4 regions of the Megasphaera sp. UBA4382 genome follow, and region 1 is predicted to be linked to each of the others. Evidence: riboswitches for the same ligand, from Rfam matches in the RefSeq annotation. Region 1 holds a riboswitch; each other region holds the start of a gene.
The links. A riboswitch is a leader RNA that binds a small molecule or an ion and turns the genes downstream of it on or off. The one in region 1 is predicted to bind S-adenosylmethionine.
Positions count from the first base shown of each region.

Region 2: it holds a riboswitch for S-adenosylmethionine, as region 1 does, so the genes downstream of both, B4H10_RS05430 (MetQ/NlpA family ABC transporter substrate-binding protein) here and B4H10_RS10470 (methionine ABC transporter ATP-binding protein) in region 1, are expected to answer to the same signal.
Region 3: it holds a riboswitch for S-adenosylmethionine, as region 1 does, so the genes downstream of both, metK (methionine adenosyltransferase) here and B4H10_RS10470 (methionine ABC transporter ATP-binding protein) in region 1, are expected to answer to the same signal.
Region 4: it holds a riboswitch for S-adenosylmethionine, as region 1 does, so the genes downstream of both, B4H10_RS07215 (MetQ/NlpA family ABC transporter substrate-binding protein) here and B4H10_RS10470 (methionine ABC transporter ATP-binding protein) in region 1, are expected to answer to the same signal.

Region 1 is NZ_DGRS01000083.1:7,465-13,198, reverse strand. Features, by position in the region: gene B4H10_RS10475 (methionine ABC transporter permease) at 1-395, opposite strand, end outside; gene B4H10_RS10470 (methionine ABC transporter ATP-binding protein) at 376-1,419, opposite strand; SAM riboswitch class I at 1,504-1,605, opposite strand; gene hpf (ribosome hibernation-promoting factor, HPF/YfiA family) at 1,820-2,344, shown strand; gene B4H10_RS10460 (capsule assembly Wzi family protein) at 2,666-4,210, shown strand; gene B4H10_RS10455 (tyrosine-protein phosphatase) at 4,223-5,020, shown strand; gene B4H10_RS10450 (polysaccharide biosynthesis/export family protein) at 5,080-5,733, shown strand.
Region 2 is NZ_DGRS01000047.1:12,451-18,184, reverse strand. Features, by position in the region: gene B4H10_RS05445 (ABC transporter permease) at 1-974, opposite strand, end outside; gene B4H10_RS05440 (ABC transporter ATP-binding protein) at 961-2,070, opposite strand; gene B4H10_RS05435 (ABC transporter substrate-binding protein) at 2,157-3,203, opposite strand; SAM riboswitch class I at 3,503-3,600, shown strand; gene B4H10_RS05430 (MetQ/NlpA family ABC transporter substrate-binding protein) at 3,690-4,514, shown strand; gene trxA (thioredoxin) at 4,651-5,016, shown strand; gene B4H10_RS05420 (TIGR03905 family TSCPD domain-containing protein) at 5,036-5,275, shown strand; gene B4H10_RS05415 (PhzF family phenazine biosynthesis protein) at 5,367-5,734, opposite strand, start outside.
Region 3 is NZ_DGRS01000055.1:5,295-11,028, reverse strand. Features, by position in the region: gene B4H10_RS06420 (glutamine synthetase) at 1-128, opposite strand, end outside; gene B4H10_RS06415 (GatB/YqeY domain-containing protein) at 283-735, opposite strand; gene rpsU (30S ribosomal protein S21) at 761-940, opposite strand; gene metK (methionine adenosyltransferase) at 1,092-2,282, opposite strand; SAM riboswitch class I at 2,364-2,466, opposite strand; gene B4H10_RS06400 (EamA family transporter) at 2,565-4,190, opposite strand; gene B4H10_RS06395 (phosphatase) at 4,361-5,110, opposite strand; gene B4H10_RS06390 (ABC transporter ATP-binding protein) at 5,125-5,734, opposite strand, start outside.
Region 4 is NZ_DGRS01000061.1:21,046-26,779, forward strand. Features, by position in the region: gene B4H10_RS07200 (tryptophan transporter) at 1-373, opposite strand, end outside; gene B4H10_RS07205 (energy-coupling factor transporter transmembrane component T) at 387-1,070, opposite strand; gene B4H10_RS07210 (energy-coupling factor ABC transporter ATP-binding protein) at 1,072-1,881, opposite strand; SAM riboswitch class I at 2,329-2,423, shown strand; gene B4H10_RS07215 (MetQ/NlpA family ABC transporter substrate-binding protein) at 2,502-3,335, shown strand; gene metF (methylenetetrahydrofolate reductase [NAD(P)H]) at 3,366-4,223, shown strand; gene B4H10_RS07225 (heavy-metal-associated domain-containing protein) at 4,337-4,600, shown strand; gene B4H10_RS07230 (YadA C-terminal domain-containing protein) at 4,738-5,734, opposite strand, start outside.

The DNA of each region.
Region 1 (5,734 bases):
TGCAGCGGAGAAGCACCCATGGATTCTGCCGCTTCGACGAGACCGAAGTCGACATCGCGGATGCTCGTTTCTACGAGCCGGCTGAGGAAGGGAATAGCAACGATAGTCAGTGGTACACAGGCTGCCGTCGTGCCGATAGACGTACCGGCAATGAGGCGGGTCAGCGGGATGATGGCGACCATGAGGATGATGAACGGGATGGAACGGATGATATTGACGATAGTTCCGAGAATCTGATTGATTACCCTGTTTTCCAGAATGTGGCCTTTGCTGGTCGTAACCAGGGTGATGCCGAGAGGAATACCGATGATAGCAGCAATGAGAGTAGAAATGGACACCATGAACAGTGTTTCTTCGATACCCTGTATCATTAATTTAATGAGTTCTGGGGACATATCCTAAAACCTCGCTTTCAATAGGTTGCGTCTTAATATACGAATACGCTTCGGTCTGGGCTTTCATATCGCCCATGATGACGACAATCAGATAGCCGAACGGTACATCCTGGATATAGTCGATGTTGCCGTAGAGGACACTGACATCGAGATTGAACTTGCGGGCGACATTGACTACCAGTGGTTCGTTGGTAGCGGCTCCCTTGAAACGGAAGCGGACGAGCATATCCCGGTCCGGCGATGGCTGATTGGTGACGCCCAGTTTTTTGATGCCTTCGGGCAGTTCCATATTGATGACTGATTTGACAAATTCTTTCATCGTTTCTGACTGGGGATTGGTAAAGACGTCGATGACCCGGCCCTGTTCTTTGATGACCCCGCCTTCGATGACAGCCACGCGGTCGCAGATTTCCTTGATGACGGCCATTTCGTGGGTAATGATGACGATGGTGATGCCCAGGCGTTTGTTGATGTCTTTTAGCAGTTCCAGGATGGATTTTGTCGTCTGCGGATCCAGTGCCGATGTCGCTTCATCGCACAACAGGATTTTCGGATCGCTGGCCAGGGCGCGGGCGATGCCGACACGCTGTTTCTGGCCACCCGAAAGCTGGGACGGATAATTGAACTGACGGTCTGTCAGGCCGACCAGTTCGAGCAGGGAATCGACCTTGCTGCGGATGACTTCTTTGGAAGCGCCAGCCAGTTCCAGCGGAAAAGCGATATTGTCAAAAACGGTACGGGACGACAGCAGATTGAAATGCTGAAAAATCATGCCGATGTTTTTGCGTTCGGCCCGCAGCTGGCTGTCGGACATGGCCGTCAGTTCCTTATCGTCGATGATGACTTTGCCCGTCGTCGGTTTTTCCAGCATATTGATGCAGCGGACGAGCGTCGATTTGCCGGCACCACTTTTCCCGATGATGCCGAAAATTTCGCCGTCATGGATAGTCAGTGAGATGCCTTTCAGGGCCTGGACGTGCGTTTTGCCGCCGTAGGTCTTGGTAATGTTTTCAAAGGTAATCACAAGATCAACTCCTTAATGGATACACCTGGAGGTGCTGATAGCATAAAAAAGCCGTCAACAGATGCTGACGGTACGTATACAATCATTTCATCTGCCGGATAGAAATCCGTTGGACTTGGCACCTTCCCGCTATGGGGGGTTGCCGCAGCGTCATAGGGCCATTCCCTCGGCTGCTCTGGATGAATAGGTTATGTAATTGCTGAGTTGTATACTAACACTAATAGGAATCCTTGTCAATGTTATTTGTGTAAAAAATTGAATGCCGTTCGAAAAAAATATTTCATCGTCAAGCAGGAATTTACCTTTTTATATCGAATACTTAATATATGAGGAGCAGGATATCCGGATTTTAAGCATGGATGGTCCGGAACGAAGTTTCTCACGAAAGGAAGGGATTTGTATGGCAACAATCGTAAGAGGCAAGAATTTAGAAATTACACCGGCATTAAAGGACTATGTACTGAAACATGAAAAGAAAGTAACGAAGTACTTTGAAAATGAAGTCAATGTCCAGGCTCTTCTTTCCGTCGAAAAAGATCGTAAAATTGCTGAAATCACCTTGAAAGTAGATGGTGTCGTTCTTCGTGGCGTCGAAGCCAATGACGATATGTACGCCGCCATCGATCTGGTTTACGACAAAATGGTACGCCAGATCCACAAATATAAAACGAAGCTGGCACGCCGTATGAAAGGCGGCTCCTTCCATGAAGGACTCGTCGAAGGACCGGCTGCACCGGAAGAAAACTTTGAAATTGCCCGGGTCAAGAAATTTGCAGCCCGTCCTATGGACGTAGAAGAAGCTATCCTGCAGATGAATCTCGTTGGCCACGATTTCTTCGTTTTCCTCAATTCGGAAACGGAAGCCATCAACGTCGTATACAAACGGAAACATGGTAAATATGGCCTGATTGAACCGGAATACTAAGCTGAATCATACAGGGGCTGTGGTATCGCAGAAAAAGGGTACCACAGCCCTTGTTTTTTTTTTTGCCTTTCAATCCCGTATTTACATAGATATCGCAATGTGTTCTAATATAAGGATGTTACCTTAACTTTGCATAAGATTTTTTCATGTCAGATAACTTGTATTATGTGCCGATTTTTTGTATGATAAGAGTTAGCTTCAGAAATTTTTAAAAAAATGTTAAATTTTAATATTTTGTTACTATTGCGCCCTCCCGATGCTTATGTAATCGACATATGTCATCGGGGGGTAAATTTGTATATCCAGGAAGAGACCGAGGCGATGACATTGAACATAAAATATCCCGCATGGCTGATGAGCACGGCCTGCCTGTTCCTGACGGTGACATCGGGAGTACAGGCAGCTCCATCCGTCACCGTCAATGTACCGGTAGACAGCGTCTACTATTCCTATATTGATAAGCTGAGTGCCATGGGGTATTTGAAAACCATGCCCAATGGGGCCCGACCGTATAGCCGTCTGCAGCTGGCCCGCTGGGTAAGAGAAGCACAGGAAACGGCAAAGAAGCGTCCCATGCCGTCCTATCTGGCCGATGAAACAGAAGCCATGGCCCAATACGTCGCACCTGAACTAGCGGTACTCGATGGAAATAAGCTTCAGGACCCGGTACGACTCCGTGACGTATCCCTTCAGGCCGGCGTTTTGCACGGCAACGAACAAACATATCGCTATGGACAGGGGATGAGTGCAGGCTGGCAGCCCTTTTCCCACCAGCAGAATGGGTATACCTATGGCCGCGATGGAAACGGCATCCTTTCAGCGGAAATTTCCGGGAATATTGATCAGAACCTCGCGTTGTCCATCCGACCCCGTGTCAGCTACGACCGGGATAACAAAGGCAGTGTCACCCTGGAAGAAGGCTATATCAAGCAGAAGATGGGTATATGGAATCTGGAAATTGGCCGGGAAGCCTTTCGCTGGGGACAGGGAGAAACGGGCAATCTGGCACTGGGGAACAATATGCGCCCTCTGACGACGGTGCAGCTTCACTACAATGAACCCCGTAAAACCGGGGGATTTTTCCGTTTCCTGGGAGAACGGGATTTCCACATATTTTACGGTCAGCTCGAAGGCAGCCGCGCCGATAAAGCCGCTGCAGCAGGCCGTACCGATTACGACCATGCCGGCATCCTGGGAATCCGTACCGATTTTTCCCCGGCTTCGTACTTTACCTTCGGTCTGGCCCGGATTTCCGTACTGGGTGGGGAACATAACGGCCTGGACTGGCCCGACTGGAAACATTGGACCTATGGCCGCAATGATGACAACAGCGACGACCGCTGGAATGATATCGCCGGCGGTGATTTTCGTCTCCGTCTGCCAAAGATGACCCTCTATGGAGAACTCTATGGCGAAGACCAGTCTCATTATCTGCCTGCTGATATAGCGTGGCGTGCTGGTCTCTACCTGCCGGCGCTGACCCGGGATGGCTCCTGGGATATGACCCTGGAAATGGCCCATACGACAGACAGCTGGTACAGTCACCAACATTTCCAGAATGGCTGGACCTACCACGATGCCATCATGGGCGACGATATGGGACGAAATGCCCGTAAATACTATGCGGCCGTCCGCCATTATCTGCCCAAAGAAAGCCGTATCGGTCTCTATGCTATGCGCATCGAACGGGACCGGGATACAATGCATTCTCAGTCGGTCAATGAATGGGGCCTCACGGGGCAGAAAAAGCTCCGTGACCATATGTATCTCCAAGGAACGGCCGGCTATGCATCGGTCAGCCAGCCTGGCGGCCATAGCGATCACGACGCCTTCGCCTTAGTGAGCCTGCAGTGGCAGTACCAGTGAGGAGTATAGAAAATGATTGACATACATTCTCATATTATCCCTGCCATTGACGATGGTTCCAGGGACCTGGATATGACCCTTTCCATGCTTCATATGTCTGCCGTATCGGGCGTGACCGATATCATCGCCACGCCTCATGTCAACCGGGGCGGGCACGTCCCATCATGGCAGGAAATAGAGGAGAAAACGGCCCAGGTGGCAGAAGCGGCTAAAAGGGCGCATCTGCCTATCCATATCTATAGCGGTGCCGAAATCGAGCTCAATGGAGATGTCCTGCGTTTCCTCAAAGAAGGCAGCTGGGACTACTGCCTGGCCGGCAGTCCCTATATTCTGCTGGAACTGACCGATCAGTCCCAGCCGGATATGGCAGAGCGTCTGATCTATGAATTACAGCTCCGCGGTTTTCAGCCGGTCCTGGCTCATGTGGAACGGTATGAACAACTGATGAACCACCCTGATGTCCTTATTTCCTGGGCAAAAAAAGGAATCCTGCTGCAATGCAATATAGGAAGCTTTACAGGATATTTTGGACATCATTTACAGCAGCATGTCGAGAATCTATATCGGAATCACATGGTGCATTTCCTCGGCAGTGACGGCCATCGCACAGAATTCCGTACGACCGATATGAGGGAAGGGCATGATGCCCTGCGGAACCTGCAGCAGAAGCAGCACAACAAGCAGGATTTATGGCTGGAAACAACACAAAATGCTTCCCGTATATTGAACCATCGTGTCCTATATCCGGATGTGCCGGATTACTGGCAGGTAAAGAAAAAAGGCCTGTGGCAGCGATTATTTGGCTCATGACAGATGAGATTGAACCACTAGTATACATATAGAAATTATAGGAATTATAGGATGTGAATATGATGAAGAAGACATTTCTCACCACCGCTCTAATGGCCATGCTCGTGACCGGGACGGCCTGCGCGCAGGACTATCTCATGCGGCCAGGCGATGAACTCAATATCGTAGTAACCCAGCAACAGGACCTGGGGAATACACAGACCAATCAGACGCCGTTCGTCGTCCGGCCGGACGGCAATGTATCCTTTCCTCTCGTAGGAGAAATCCATGCCGAAGGCATGACCGTTTCTCAGTTTACCCAGATACTGCAGCAGGGACTGTCCCGATACATCGTCGATCCGGACGTATCGGTGAATTTGACGAAATTGGGACGCATGCGGGTCTACGTTTTTGGCGAAGTGAAAAAGCCCGGTGCGGTGGAACTGGAAAAATCCCATACTGTCATGGATGCTATCGGGGCGGCCCAGGGATTTACCCGCGATACGGCCAAGAAAAAGATTTTCCTCATCCATCAGGATCAGCCCAAATCGCTGATTCCCATTAATCTGAACAATATGCTCAAGACCGGCGATATGTCGCAGAACTATGTCATGCGCGAAGGCGATATCCTCTATCTGACCAAGAACCACCGCATCGACTTTGCCCGCGATATTGCGCCTATCTTCAGCAGTATTTATATGATTACCGAAGCAAAAGATAACATGGATAACTGAT
Region 2 (5,734 bases), on a different contig from region 1:
CGCAGAAACGATGTATACACGACGACGAGCTGGGGCAGAATAGCCAGCCCTGTTACTATATACACGATACCATGAGCCATGATATTGCGCAACCCCGATGCTTTTTCAGCTACGATAGGCTTCAGTGCTGTCATCGTATAGGTACTGCGGTTCGCCAGATAACGCTGGGCAAAGAACATGACCACCGTCAGTACAATCATGATGACGCAGATAGCCGCAGCAAATCCATCATCACCGCCGACTTCTCCCATAAAGGACGTATACACCAGTACGGGCATGGTCTTGAATCCTTCACCGATCAGCATAGGTGTACCAAAATCGGCAAAGACCCGCATGAAGACGAGCATCGAACTGGATAACAGCGTCGGCAGCAGAAGAGGTACCAGGATCCGCCGCATCCGCGTGAAGCGGGAACAGCCCAGGCTTTCCGCCGCTTCATTCAGCGAATTATCGAAAGTCTTGAGCGATCCGGACAAAAATATATAAATCAAAGGAAAGGACTGCAAGGTAAAGACGAGGACGATACCAGAAAATCCATAGACACCATTAAACGATGTATGAAACAGCTGGTTAAAAAACTGGGTGATGACACCGTTGCGCCCCAACAGCTGAATCCAGGCATAGGCTCCGATGAACGGCGGTGACAAATAGGAAATGACAATCAGGATATTGAGAAGGGCACTCCCCTTTATCTTGATACTCCGCATGAGATAAGCCATGGGAAGCCCCAGAAGAGCTGCCAGGATAGTAGAGACGACCGTGACTTCCATACTGTGAACCATGGTTTCCCAATAAAAAGGCTTGGTAAAGAACCGGGTAAAATAGGCCATCGTCGCACTGCCCGAAGCAGGGTCCACTACGCTCTTATATAATACGAGTATCAGAGGATATAAAACAAAAATGGCAAAAAAAGCAAAGAGCCAGAGACTGATTACGGTCCAGAATGAAATATGAGATCGTTTAGTTTGTGCCATTATGACCACCTTCTATCATCGTTTCTGCACTGTCGCTATGGAATACGTTGATACGGCCGCTCTTAAGCTGCAGACTCACGGCCGTCCCATCGGGAAGATAACTGCCTTCACCCTGGTACTGGATGACTTCCAGATTATTTCCATCATCCGATTTCATAAAATAGTGAGTAGCAATTCCCAGGAATACGCTGCTTTCGACGACTGCAGAAATTCCCCTTTCACCGGCCGGCACAATAGAAAATTCTTCCGGCCGTACGGATACGATGACGGACTCTCCATCTTTTGCCGACTCATCGAGATTATCCATGGTCACGTTATATCCATCTTTGAAATGCAGGGTATGGGCATTCCCGTCTTTTTGCAGCTTTGCATCGAGAAAATTGGACAGACCGATAAATCCGGCTACAAACGTATTGAACGGCCGTTTGTAAATATTCTGCGGCGTCCCGATCTGCTGAATAACACCATTATTCATGACAGCGATGCGATCTGATACAGCCAATGCTTCTTCCTGGTCGTGGGTTACATACACCGTCGTAATGTGGATATGACGCTGGATTTTCTTTATCGCATTCCGCATTTCTACCCGAAGTTTGGCATCCAGATTGGACAATGGTTCATCCATTAGGAGTACTTCCGGCTGAATGACGATAGCCCGCGCCAGGGCAACCCGCTGCTGCTGGCCGCCAGAAAGAGCCGCAGGCATACGGTCCTTTAAATGGTCAATTTTCACAATTTTCAGTATGTCGTCTACCCGTTTTTCTATATCGCCTTTCCCGGCCCCCCGCATCTGCAGTCCGAAAGCCACATTGTCCCGTACCGTCATATGGGGAAATATGGCATAGTTCTGAAACACCATGCCCATATTCCGTTTCTCTACAGGCACATCATTGATACGCTTCCCATTCAGCCGGATTTCCCCTTCTTCAATAGAGTTGAACCCGATAATCATACGCAGTAGCGTCGTCTTGCCACAGCCCGATGGTCCCAGCAGAGTAAAAAACTCCCCTGGCTTAACATGAAGAGACAATCCCTTTACTACCGTATTGTCCCCATAGCGTTTTACCACGTGATCAATATCAATGGATACGCTCATTTTCTCTTCCTCCCTATAAAAAATGCGGCAGGACCCGCTGCACTGATACTGAGTTTCCTGCCGCAAACTGATGCAAATACAATCATTTATCTGTTATTTTCGAGATGCTGGTTCCACATCGACACGATATCCTGTTTATGATCCGATACCCAACCTTCATCATAGTTGGGGAACAGATGAATCTGATCAATAGGCGTCATATACGAAGCCAGCTCGATATTTTTGCGAAGCGGCCGCACCGTCAGTTCCTTACCAGCCATTTCCTGAATCTTCTGTGAAATCATGTAATCGACAAATTTTTTAGCGTTTTCCGGATGTTTGCATCCTTTGATAATCTGCACCGATTCACCAGGGAAAATAGCTCCTTCTTTCGGGAATACGACTTTGACGGGAGCGCTGTTGCGGACATAGGTAGCTGCCGGGTCTTCCCAAGTGAGGCCTACCGTATATTCCCCATCGGCAACGCCTTTGTGGACAGCGCCGGAACTGTTCAGCATCTTGCCATCGAGATTCTGAATGAATTTATCCACATATTCCCATGCTTCCGGACTCATAGGATCACCATTTTTTCCTTTGGCATAGAGCATAGCCATGAGAGACTGGAATGCCGAACTGGAATTAGCCGGGTCGCCAAAGGCGATCTTACCCTTTAATGCCGGATTCAGCAGGTCATCAAAGGTCTCGATTTTCGTGTCACCAGCCAGATTCGTGTTGACGATAAGGACGGTAGGATCAGCAAAAGCTGGTGTGAAATATCCCGTCTTATTGCGGAACGCTTCCATCATATTTTTATCTTCCGGCGACACATATTCCATGAATAAGTCTTTCTGGGATTCCAGCATCGTCTGATCTGCTGCCCAGAGGATATCGCCCTGTGGATTGCCCTTTTCTGACGAAACGCGTTTTAATAACGGTCCCGTACCGGCTACGACGACATTGACTTTGATTCCCGTATCTTTTTCAAAATTAGGAATGACCAGATTGTTCAGGCTTTCGCTACGGGCCGTATACACCGTAAGCACCTTATCATCACTGCCAGATGCACTCTTCTGACCACCTCCGCAGCCAGCCAATGAAACCAGTGTCGCCGCTGCAATCGCCAAGGTAATGATTCGTTTTGTGATTTGTTTCATCTTTCTGCTCCTTTCGCTTTACCAAATTCCGAAACACGTATTGCGCACTTTTATTGTACTGTATTCATATATATTGTCTATCCGGTAAAAGATAAAAAACATCTAATTTTCTTAATACATCCTATTTTTTCACATATAGTATATGTCATTTTTTATAAAAATTATCATATATTTCAATTAGAAATAATACGGTGCATTAAAAAACGGTATTTTTGCGGTCTGTATTTTTAGATATAGAAAAAACTAATACTTGACAAGAGAAAAAAACTATGCTAATATCTGCATCATCAACTGAACACGTTTCATCAAGAGCAGTCGAGGGAATGGCCCGATGACACTGCGGCAACCGCCATAAGGTATGGTGCCAACTCCATCGGATTATTCCGGCAGATGAATCATAAGATTAATAAAGCCGTCATCTGCATGACGGCTTTTTTGTTGATACGGACTTATTTTTTATACACACTCAGGAGAGGGGTACGAAACATGAAATCATCTATTAAAAAAATCATTTCCGCCGGCCTAATTGCAGCTATCTGCGTATTTGCTGCCGGCTGCGGTTCCAGCAATGACAGCAAAGGCGACCAGGCAAAAAAAGAAATTAAAGTAGGGGTAACAGCTGGTCCTCATGCAGAAATCATGGATGAAGTAGCGAAAGAAGCTGCCAAACAGGGGATTACCATCAAAGTCGTAGAATTCAACGATTATGTACAGCCTGATAAAGCACTGGCCGAAAAAGACCTCGACATGAACTCCTACCAGCATCAGCCGTACCTTGACAATATCGTCAAAAAGCAGGGCCTGAAGCTCACGTCTGTTGGAAAGACGATTCTCATGCCTATGGCCGTTTATTCACACAAATATAAATCTCTCGATGAAGTTGCTCCGGGCAGCAAAGTCACCATTCCGAACGACCCGTCCAACGGCGCCCGTGCCCTGCTCCTCCTGCAGCAGGCCGGCCTGATCAAATTGAAGAACGGCGATTCCATCGAAGCTTCCGTTGCTGATATCACAGAGAACCCGAAAAATCTGAAATTCGTCGAACTCGATGCCGCCCAGACGCCGCGTTCTCTCGATGATACAGACATCGCCTGCGTTAATACCAACTACGCCATTCCGGCCGGTCTGAATCCGAAAAAAGATTCCATCCTCGTCGAATCGATTGAATCGCCCTACGCCTGCGTATTCGCTGTCCGCCAGGGTGATGAAAACAACGAAACATACAAAAAAGTCGTTCAGATTTATCAGTCTGAAGCGATCAAGAAATTTATTAACGACAAATATCAGGGAACCATCCTGCCTGCATTCTAATAGCCGGCAAAGCGGTCCGTCACATCGGTGGCGGGCCGTTTTTTATTGGGACAACTATTGAATTTCTAAAATTATTAATATGTTTCATTAAAATATATCGGATATTCTTTATTATTTTTCTCGTAAAATTTGACAAATGTGTGATATAATAGAAGTGTCTTACAGACAATACGCATACCAAAGGAGTGAATCATATATGGAATACACATTTACCAATGATAATTTCAATCAGGAAGTCCTGCAGTCCGATAAACCGGTCCTCGTTGATTTCTGGGCCACCTGGTGCGGTCCCTGCCGTATGGTAGCCCCCGTCGTCGAAGAAATAGCTAACGAACATCCGGAATACAAAGTAGGCAAAGTCAATGTAGATGAACAGCCGGAACTGGCCCAGCAGTTCAATGTCATGAGCATCCCGACTCTCCTGGTCTTCAAGAACGGCCAGCTCTACAAGAGTTCTGTCGGTGCCCAGCCGAAAGCCAGCATTCTGGCACTCTTCGATTAATGACGAAAGGAGGATTCCCTTGCATACGTATAAACCGAGTGGCATCTGTGCCACACAGATTGATTTTGACGTCAGAGATGGAAAAGTCTATGATGTCGCCTTTACAAAGGGCTGTCCCGGCAATCATCTCGGCCTTTCCAGCCTTGCTGAAGGAATGCCCGTCACCGAAGTCATCCGCCGTCTGGAAGGCATCCGCTGCGGAGAACGCACTACGTCCTGTCCGGATCAGCTGGCCCAGGCATTAAAAGAATACGTCTGATCTGGTTATCCTGACCGCTTAAAAGGGGATTGTACCAGCATGAGTAACCTCTCATGCCGGTACAATCCCCCTTTTATATTTTCACAATGAATCAAATTTTAAGGTCAGCTTCCGAATACAAGACCGCATAACCAGCCATGGCGATGTGACCATCTTCTATATGGCAGTACAATTCGCCGCCACGGCGTGACGCCTGATAGGCAACTAAATCACTCTTACCTAGTTTTTCTGCCATGACCGGGATAATATGACAATGCCCGCTGCCGCATACCGGGTCTTCCGGCACGGATAATTTGGGAGCAAAGGAGCAGCTGACACAGTCATACTCCGTTCCTTTTGCCGTAACATTGCACAGCAGTCCATCAAGGTGTTTTAGTTTTTCCATATCGGGCTGGCATTCCCGGACCTGTGTTTCATTTTCCAGTACACAGAGAAGGTCCCGGGCCATGTATGCTTCTA
Region 3 (5,734 bases), on a different contig from region 1:
TTGCCGGCGAGATCGACGCCGACGAGAGATACAAATTTGATTTCCGGATGCTGTTCGAGCAGGGCCAATACCCCTTCTTTACCATACTGACCTGCAGGAATGACATAAACTAAATCTTCTTTTACCATACCCAATTCCTCCTTAACAAATAAAAAAGACTTCTCCCCTAAAATTTGGTTTGAAGTCTTCTTTGACTTGATTCATGACTTATTTTGTTGTCTAAATCATGGTTAAATATTACAATCAATCAGCGGATTTGTCAAGCGATTTATGATAAATTCACTACTTGTTTTGTAAGATTTTTTTGACGGTCTGGGAAACGACCTTCCCGTCGGCTTTGCCCTTGACTTTCGGCATGACGAGCTTCATGACATCGCCCATCTTAAGAGACGACGCATCCTGCCCGGCAATGGTGTCACGGACGATTTGCGCAACTTCATCTTCCGTCAGCTGTTTTGGCATATACTTTTCCAGAACGGCCATTTCAGCCTTTGTCTGGTCTGCCAGGTCAGTACGGCCGGCTTTTTCAAATTCAGCCAGCGATTCTTTGCGCTGTTTCATTTCTTTGGCAATGACTGCTGCCACACCGGCATCATCCAGTTCGCATTTACCATTGATTTCCGTATTTCTAATGGAATTACGGACCATGCGTATGACGGAAAGAGCCGTCTTACCAGCTTCTTTCGCTTTCATTGCCGTTTTCATATCTTGAAGCAGTTCTTCTTTCAGAGACATGATATCACCCTTCTACTCTTTGCGATTATGCTCTATACTTCCGTTTCCGTGCTGCTTCAGATTTTTTCTTTCTCCGTACGCTCGGTTTTTCATAGTGTTCGCGTTTCCGGACTTCGGAAAGAACACCTGCTTTTTGGCAAGAACGTTTGAAACGGCGCAGTGCGCTGTCCAAGGATTCATTTTTACCAACTTTGATTTCTGCCATTCTATATCCCTCCCTCCAAATGTATGTTAGGGAGTGCTTTACTGCACACATTGAAATTATACTCAAAAAGAGCATATTTGTCAATCCGTAAAGTACTGTAGAAAGTGAAGTCATACACTTTCCTCAGGCAGACATCAAGGATGATTGCCTATTATAATCCGGCTTCTTTACGGAGGATATCGGCCTTATCGGTCTTTTCCCAGGGAAGATCCAGATCGTTGCGGCCAAAGTGACCATAAGCAGCGGTCTGTTTGTAAATCGGACGCTGCAGGTCGAGCATTTCGATGATGCCGGCCGGGCGGAGATCAAAGTGTTTATTGATCAGGCTGACGATGACATCGTTATCGACCTTGCCTGTACCGAACGTTTCAACGTGGATAGAAACAGGGCGGGCAACGCCTATGGCATAAGCCAGCTGGATTTCGACCTTATCAGCCAGTCCCGCGGCAACAATATTCTTGGCTACATAACGGGCTGCATAAGCGGCCGAACGGTCGACTTTTGTGGGGTCCTTGCCGGAGAAGCATCCGCCGCCATGACGGGCCATGCCACCGTACGTATCGACGATGATTTTCCGTCCCGTGAGGCCCGAATCACCCTGAGGGCCGCCGATGACGAACCGTCCCGTCGGATTAATATACAGTTTTGTCTTGTCATCGAACAGGCCTTCAGGAAGTTCCGGCTTGATGACGTATTCGAGGAGATCTTTTTCAATCTGGTCACGTGTTACTTCCGGACTGTGCTGTGCCGAAATAACAATGGTGTCGATACGGACCGGTTTGCCGTCATCGTATTCGACCGTGACCTGTGTCTTTCCATCGGGACGGAGATAAGACAGCGTGCCATCCTTACGGACTTTTGCCAGGCGGCGTGCCAGACGGTGTGCCAGGGAAATCGGCAGTGGCATGTAATCGTCCGTTTCATTAGTAGCGTAGCCGAACATCATACCCTGGTCACCGGCACCAATCATATCAAATTTATCCTTCTGCCCTTCTTTTGCTTCCATAGCTTCATCGACGCCCATAGCAATATCTGAAGACTGTTCGTCAAGGGATACGAGGATGCCGCATGTATCGCAGTCAAAGCCGTATTTAGCCCGCGTGTAACCGATTTCACGGATTGTTTCGCGGACGATATGTGGAATATCGACATAACAGGTAGTGGAAATTTCACCTACGACATGGACCATGCCAGTCGTTACCAGCGTTTCGCAGGCAACGCGGGCATTTTTGTCTTTTGCCAGGATGGCATCAAGGATGCTGTCGGAAATCTGGTCAGCCATCTTATCAGGATGACCTTCAGTAACGGATTCAGAAGTAAAGAATTCGCGGTTTTTAGCCATTTGTATATCCTCCTTAACTTTTTTAGTTCCATTTGATACGTATGTAAAAAAAAGCCCTCTCTGACAAGAGGGGGCTACGTATACCCATCTGCCAGTATATACACTGTTGGATTTAGCACCTTTCAATAGATGAAGGTTGCTGCGGCATCACAGGGCCAGTCCCTCCGCCGTCTCTTGATGGAACTATATTTTATTTGACGTAAGATAGTATACCCGATATAGCAGGATAATGCAAGTCTTTTTCAAAAGAAATTTTCCCTGCCCGGTAACACCTATACCGTATCAGGCTTTGGGCACAGCTGTTGTCTTTTCATCCCGGGCATTGTCCTTTGTAACAGGATTGAGTTCGTCTTTCGAAATGGTAAGACGATGCTGTGCTGCTGCCAGGATGAGGTCTGCTGTCTTTACGACACCGTAATCGCTGGATTTCAGGCTCATATCGTAATTGGCCCCATATCCCCAGTAGGAATCAGTACAATACATGCAGTGGTCGCGCCGTTCCTTGTTGACGCGGTTGCGGATTTTCATAGCCGTATCGGCATCGACGTGTTCGCGCAGCATGATGCGCTGCACAGCCCAGTCCGGATCAGAAGAAATAAATACATTAAATGTATTGGGACGCTTGCGCAGAATATAGTTTGCCAGCCGCCCGACGATAACGCAGGATTTGCCGTTGGTTAGTTCCCGGATGACATCGGATTCATCATTAAACATCTCCTGCCGCTTCGACTCATACCCTGTCGAATAATGGACGTAATCATCGTAGACTTTAGCCAGGAGCGGACCGAGATGCTGGTCTTTTTCCTTGCGCCAGGCTTCGAATGTCTGGGGATGTTCTTTCCGTGTCATATTGAGAATAGCCGTGTCATAGTAGGGCACGCCCAGCTTGCGGGCTACGAGTTTGCCTATATTGCGGCCACCACTGCCAAATTCCCGGGAAATAGTGATGACCAGCGGGCATTCTGCATTTTCCCGTATCCATGCCGGATGATTTTTACGCCCTTCGATTTCACCGACCGCATGATGGCGGAACAGGAGATGTTCGATAGGCCCTGCCATGGTGCAGCCCAGAAGGATGAGAACCAGACCGATGACAGCGTTCATCGTAATCGGTTCCGACAGAATAATCGCCGACAGGATCAACGCGATGACTGGTTTAATGAAGAAGGCAAAAGATGCATTAGAAGGGCCAGTCAGTTCAATTGCTTTCATGAAGCACAGGTACCCGAAACCGGTAACGACGAGGGAGCAATAAATGAGCGGCCAGATAGTACGGGAATTGATGCCGCCCAGGATAGGATCGCCGTGAAACAGGAGGATAAAGAACAGGAAAAAGCAGCCCAGAAGGAAACTGAAGGCATTTTCTACATTGCCGCCCAATTTGGCAATACGCAGCTTACCAAGTGTCGTATAGAGGGCAAAGGAAACAGCTGCCGCAGCCGAAACGAGCAGCCCGAAATTGCCGCTTTCGATAATGGCTACGGGATTGGCTACGATAATCAGACCGACGATACTCAGGACCAGGGTAATTGCCTTTTTGCGGGTAAATGCTTCATGAATAATAAAATACGAAAAAATCATGACAAAGACAGGATTACTGGAAAAAACGATAGCCGCAAGGCCGGCATTGGCCATATTGACCCCAATCTGGAACAAAATCATGCTGAAACAGATATTGACCAGCCCCAGCACAGCCAGATAGGCTATATCAGAACGATTCAGATGGATATGGCGCTTCTTCATATCCCGCAGTGCCAGAGGCATCAACAGCAGACCACCGACGAGAAAACGAAGAAAGGTCAATTGAAAGGGAGTAAAAGCAGTGCCAGCGATTTTCAACGAGATTTCCATGGTCCCGAAGGCCAGTGCTGTCAGCACAATACAGATTGTGCCTAATTTAGATGACATAGAAAAGCCTCCTCTTCATACATTACTGCTTTTAAATGAAATGATACATCAAACCATTAAAGCAAGTCTCATTATATACCCGCTCGATAAGCGTTGCAATATAAAAAGGTGCTACACTTTTCCATCCCATTCTTTTGTTTTTTTATACTTCCCGGTGTTCACTACACCATCTATTCAGACAGGCTGGCAGCAAGCCGCTTCCGTCTCGGCGTATCGTTGAGGACGTATAATAAGCCTTCTTTCGTCGCATTCAGAACGAGAGATCCGGGAAAACGGGCATTTTGTAAAAAGGCGTCCGACCGCTGCAAATCTCCGACATCGAGCCATATATGTGCGTCACTGCCGGCAATGACAGGAACCTGGTACTGCTGACAATATTTCAGCAGCACAGGAATATTTTTTTCTGCACCGGTACGCCCGTTACGTGGCGAAGCAGAACTATTATTGATTTCCATGGCAATATGTTCGTGGGAAGCCGCCTCTACGAGTTTTTTATAATCAACAGGAAAGCGGTCATCGTCAGGATGCCCCAGAATTTTAACATAGGGATTTTTCATAGCCTCGATAAGTGCCGATGTGTTCTCCTCTACCGATCCGGACTGGATGCAGTCTTTGTGGAGACTGGCAATGACGTAATCGACTTTCTGCAATATGCGTTCTTCCATATCGACACGTCCATCATAATCAATAATATTTAGTTCCATTCCTGTAAAGACGTGCAGTCCATCGATGATGTCAGGGATTACTTTAAAATTGGTAAAAAAGATAGGCTGCGGCGCACCGGGCATGGAACTGGAATGTTCTGATACCCCTAGACCCCAGAGGCCCCGTTTCCTGGCCGCAGCGATATTATCCGTAAAGGAACCATAGGCGTGGCCACTGGCCAGCGTATGGGTATGCAGATCAAATAAAAAATTCATATGCTTTCCTCTTTTCACGCCGTAAATACGAGCCGTACCGATTCGCCGGGGAAAAATACTTCTCCTGACCGGGCAAAAACTTGGAATTCTTCTTTACCACAGGTGACGGCGTAGTGTATTTCCCTGCCGTGAAACTGCCGGTTCGTTATGGTCGCTTCCAGTCCCGGCCCATCATAGGTGATATGGAATTGTTCCGGCCGGACGGGATAGAGACCTTTTTCTTTTAGCGGATAGGCAATACCCGTATCAGGATATACGAAAGGATGTCCCGCCACATGAAAATCACTCCCCTGCCAGGTGCCATGAAGGAGATTACATTTGCTGACGAAGGTAGCGACGAATTCGCTTTCCGGGTGAGTATAAATTTCTTCCGGTGTTCCCAGTTGTTCGATGACGCCGTAACGCATGACCAGAATGCGGTCTGCCATGGCCAGGGCTTCGCTCTGATCGTGCGTGACGTATATGATAATGGCGCCCGTACGGCGGTGTATGTCCTGGATTTCTTTGCGCATATTGATTTTAAGTTCGGCATCGAGAGCACTCAGAGGTTCATCCATAAGCAGGATGGACGGCTTGCTGACGATAGCCCGGGCCAGGGATACGCGCTGGCGCTGGCCGCCGGAC
Region 4 (5,734 bases), on a different contig from region 1:
TCAGGACAGGCAGGCACGAATGGCCGCGGAATTTCAGTAAAGCGAGATTTTTAACCAGAAAAGCACAAGTCAGAGCTCCTATGGGTTCACTGATGAGATTGCCATAAGGAAAGCCTGATTTAGAGGTAAGGACGTTGATCAGTGCTGCTACCAGGCCAATGCCCAGAGCCTGCCGATAGGTCGGTTTGGTCAGGCAGATAGCCACACAGTACGTTGCAATGGTCCAGTTTGGCGTGACACCGCCAACGCTTGGCGATACGAGATGCAAGATAGTACCAATAGCCAGCATCAGCGTCGTAATGGTAATCCAGCGGAATTGTCCACCCTGACGGTGATGAAATTCTAATGTGCTGATATCTTCAATATGTTTCATTTCCCGTTCCCCCTCAGACTATGCCAAAAATACGCATATACACGACAAGTACACTCACTCCCACGAATAAAGCCATAACGGCATAGTCACAGCCGGCTGGCCGTACATTTGCCATAAAGCTATGTTCATTATTGCCAAACCCCCGTAATTCCAAGCTCAGCGCCATCGTTTCTGAACGCCCCAGGGATTTAAGCATCAACGGCTGAATGACACCCATGTAATGAATGCATTTCTTAAAGACATTACCTTTTGTTGAAAGCCCCCGGCAGGCCTGTGCCTCCTGAACCGTTTTGCTTTCGGCAATGAAATCGGGGACAAACCGCAGTGCTGCTGTAAACATGAACGCATATTCATATGGAATATGGATTTGTTTGACCAGCGCCGCTGTCAAATCCTGCAGCCGCGTTGTCGTGAGAAGGATGATAAATACGATGGTCATCGCCAGCATCCGAAGTCCCGTAACGTAAGCCGATTCGAGAGAACCGCCTCCCAGAAGTTGTACCACTGCCAGGAAAACAGCAAAGACAGCCAGGCTCATGGCAGCCTTAAAGTTGCGAGCTATATTGCCGGTAAAGCCCAAAAGGACTAGTTCGATGACGACCAGGGCTGCCAGAGGGCCTGGCGTGTGCAGCACGAGAGCCCAGAACGAAAAAGCAACAGTGCCTAATAATTTTGTTACTGGTACAAAATGTTTCATCTTATTTCCCTCCCAGACGCTGCAGCATGGCTGCCGTAAATTCATCAACGGACTTGCAATATGGAAGTCCCGCTACAGCCTGAGACAACGTCACGGCATCAGGCCGGTTCAATCCTAATTCATACAAGTCTTCTCTTTTCGTAAACAAATCCTGTGGTGTCCCGTCAAAGGCTTTCGTATGATGTCCGATAACGATGACCCGCTGACAGTATTCGGCAAATATATCCATATCGTGGCTGATGATAAGAATGGTAAGTCCATCCCGATGAAGCCGGGATAAAAGTGCCATGAGCGATTTTTTATCGGCACTGTCCTGGCCACTCGTCGGTTCATCGAGGATAAGGTACTGTGTGTGCATGGCAATGGCCGACGCAATGGCAACGCGTTGTTTTTCTCCCCGGTTAAGATTGGGTGGATAAGCTTCTGCCAGATGTTCCAGCCCTGTAGCCTGCAGCGCTGCTGTAACAGCCGATGCAACCTCTTCACGGCTGCGGCCCAGCTGTTCCGGTCCATAAGCTACTTCCTGCCGCACAGTCGGTCGGAACATCTGCCGTTCTGGCCGCTGGAATACATATCCGATATAGGGACTGCGGGCTGCCGCTTCTTCATCGTTGATTCTTTTCCCATCGAGGAAAATATCTCCCGATACGGGTTTTTCAAGACCCATGAGCAAGCGGGTTACCGTCGTCTTCCCACAGCCGTTGCGGCCGCCCAGGCCGATAAATTCACCGGTACCAATCGTCAGGTTCATATGTTCCAATACAGGTGTACCGTCTGTGTAGTGGAACGTCACATCTCTCATTTCCAGCATTCCTGTTCATCCTCTCTTAAACAATAAAAAAACCTTTCATCCCTCTAAAGGGACGAAAGGTCTGATTCTTCCGCGGTACCACCCACATTGGCTTATAAAGCCCATCTCACTATGTACGGCCCTCAAAAAGAGCGATACACGTTTCTTTGATAGCGGTGGAACTACACCGTCGAACCCTACTTGGTCACCGTTCAGGCCGCATCTCCCGAATCCATTCCCTGTACGGACCGGCGCCGAACTCTCACTGCCATCGGCTCGCTGTAGCTGTCGCTGTACACGTACTCGTTTCGTTCATCGACAATACTATGTAGATTACTTGTAATTATACGGCTTTTTTTCTTAAAGTCAAGAGAAATCAGCCAATCTTTTTTCTTCCTTGACAAATTCTGCAATCATGGTAAAATAACTTCAACAATTTCATTACGTACTGTCTTATGACGGTATATACATTTATCCAGAGTGGCGGAGGGACGGGCCCTATGAAACCCGGCAACCGATAATACGGTGCCAATTCCTGCGGAAGAAATTCCGGGAGATAAAGAAAATCACTGTACTCTTTCTCTTTCGGGAAAGAGTCTTTTTTATGCCCTCTGGAGGCTTTAGATTACAGGAGGGATAGTATGAAACAATGGAAAGTCTGGATAACCGCTGCTGCCATCGCTATAGGAGCTGCAGCTGTTCTCATGACCGGCTGCGGAGGACAGAAACCGGCCGGTGGCCGGGAAGTATCTCAGAATGTCAAAATTACTGTCGGTGCATCACCGGTACCACATGGGGAAATCCTGAAAGAAATCAAGCCCATGCTCATCGCCGAAGGAGTAGACCTGAACATTATCGAATTCACAGATTATGTCAAACCGAATCTGGCCTTGCAGGATAAAGAACTAGACGCCAATTTCTATCAGCATGAACCGTATATGGAAAAATTCAACAACGAACACGGTACGGACCTGGTTGCCTTGTGCAAGGTCCACGTTGAACCTATGGGCATTTATTCCCATAAAATCAAGGAACTGGCCCAGCTTGGACAAAATGCCAAAGTCGCCATCCCCAATGATCCTACAAACGGTGGCCGTGCACTTCTCGTACTCCAGACAGCCGGCCTGATCAGCCTGAAGAACGGAGGCAGTATCGCATCTACCGTGCAGGATGTTGAAAAAAATGACAAAAACCTCCAGTTCATCGAACTCGATGCCGCCCAGATTCCCCGTTCCCTGGATGATGTAGATATCGCACTTATCAACACCAATTACGCTCTCGAAGCCGGACTCAATCCGCTACAGGATGCCTTATTCACCGAATCCAAGGATTCGCCTTATGCCAACGTTCTGGTCGTACGCCGCGGTGATGAAAATCGTCCGGAAATCCAGAAACTGGCAAAAGCACTGCAATCACCGGAAGTAAAGAAATTTATTGAAGAAAAATATAACGGAGCTATTATTCCCAGCTTCTGATAACACTATTTCATGACGAGGGGTATGTAGATGAAAACTTGTGATTTATTTTCTAAGAAAACTGTTTTTTCCTTTGAAGTCTTTCCGCCCAAAAAAGAAATTCCCGTTGAAACGGTCTATCCGACACTGGAAAAACTGAGCGGTCTCCATCCGGATTTTATCAGCGTCACCTGCGGTGCCGGCGGCAAAGGAGGAAATCTCACCGTAGAAGTCGCTTCCAAAATCAAAAGCCTGAACTGCGAAACGGCAGCCCATCTGCCCTGCATCAACCTGGACAAAGATGAAGTACTGGATACATTGCAGAAATTACGGGAACACCGTATCGAAAATATTCTGGCCCTGCGCGGAGATAAAACGCCCGGCATCGAACCGAAATGCGTATTTCCCCATGCCAGTGACCTCATCGCCTTCATCCGTCAACAGACAGGTGATGAATTCAATATCATCGGCGCATGCTATCCCGAAGGCCATCCCAATTCTAAAACACTGGCAGAAGACATAGACCATCTGAAGATCAAAGTCGATGCCGGTGCCAGCGAACTCATCACCCAGCTTTTCTTCGATAATCACGATTTTTACAACTTCCTCGACAAATCGACCCAGGCTGGAATCCGCGTTCCTATCGAAGCGGGTATCATGCCCGTAACCAACAAGAAACAAATAGAACGGATGGTCACTCTTTGCGGAGCTACTCTTCCACTGAAATTCCAGAAGATCCTGACCCGGTATGGTCATGACAATATCGCCCTGCGCGATGCCGGAATCGCCTATGCCATCGATCAAATTGTAGATCTCCTGGCCAACGGCGTAGACGGCATCCACATCTACACCATGAACAATCCATACGTGGCCACCCGCATTGCCAACGCTATCCGCACACTGCTGTAGCACTCATAAGACAAACACCGGATTGCATTGACTTGTATTTTTGCCATTTCTTCCGTATAATAGATGTATATAATAAAATTCATTCTCATATACGAGATGTGGAGGGGATATACATGGGATTCTTCAGTAACCTTTTCGGTTCCAGTCAGGAAGGAAAAGAAAAATATATCTATATCAGCGGCATGATGTGCGACCATTGCGCGGCCCACGTAAAAGAAGCGTTGGAAGCCGTACCTGGCGTCGTGAAAGCCAAAGTCAGCCTTATGGATAAACGGGCTACCGTCCATGTAACCGATGAGGCGGATGAAAAAGCCATGTTTAAAGCCGTCGTCAATGCCGGCTATTCCGTAGACAAGATTACCGATACAAAAGAATAAAAAGCGTCGTCACTACCATTCTGATGCATGTGTACTTACGATGCCGCATACAAAGAACTAGAGCCTGTCAGATGACAGGCTCTAGTTCTTTGTAGTGTATTCTATTTTACTTCCACTGTTGTTTCTGCTACGACAGGTTATTTGGCAGCTTTTTCTGCTTTGAGCTGTTCAATTTCTTTCTGCTGAGCCGCTAACTGATCCTGTAACTGACCAACAACTTTGTACAGTTCTTCCGCATCGGGCGAAGTGGTCTTTGTCTTAGCCGAGGACGGGCCAATCTTAAAGCTCAGTCCAAAGGTATACGCATTGTCGGAATCACCCATAGTGCTGGCAGCACTGAACATGACATTTTCGTTCGGGCGATAGAATGCGCCGAGAGCAACGCTGTTTTCGCCTTTAAACGAACCGGAAGCAACAGCAAAGTTGAGTTTATTAGCCGGATCAAAGTCGAGAGGATGAAGACCAGCCAATGCAGCCGAACGAGCACCGACTTTATTGATGTCTGTCTTCATGGAGCTGTAATCGCTGAACAACTGATTGATATTAGCACTATTCTGACCTACTTGGGCATCCAGGGCATTCAGATTCTGGCCAACGCTATTATTGCTCTTGACATAGTTACCATCTTTCGTCGTGCCGATAGCCTGTGCATTGTTTGCAATCTGATTCTGCAGCGTCTGGTCTGCTGCTGCACGGGTCTGGGCTTCCTGCAAATCTACGGCACTCAGTGCATTAAATCCATCAGCTACGTTCTTGTTAATCGTGTTGACAGAGCTTACCAGATTGTCATTGACCTGTTTGATGACTTTATCCTGTGCGGCATCAGCGCCCTTGCGTTCAGCTCGTTCCTGTGCAACGGCCTGATCACGGGCAGTAGCTTCTGCATCGATATTATCTTGCAGCGTCTTATCTGCAGCTGCACGAGTCTGAGCTTCAGCAAGATCGTTTTTATTCAGCTGATCGGTAATCGTACCGATGTTTTTGTTAATCGTATCGACAGAACTTACCAGATTGTCATTGACCTGTTTGATGACTTTATCCTGTGCGGCATCAGCGCCCTTGCGTTCAGCTCGTTCCTGTGCAACGGCCTGATCACGGGCAGTAGCTTCTGCATCGATATTATCTTGTAACGTC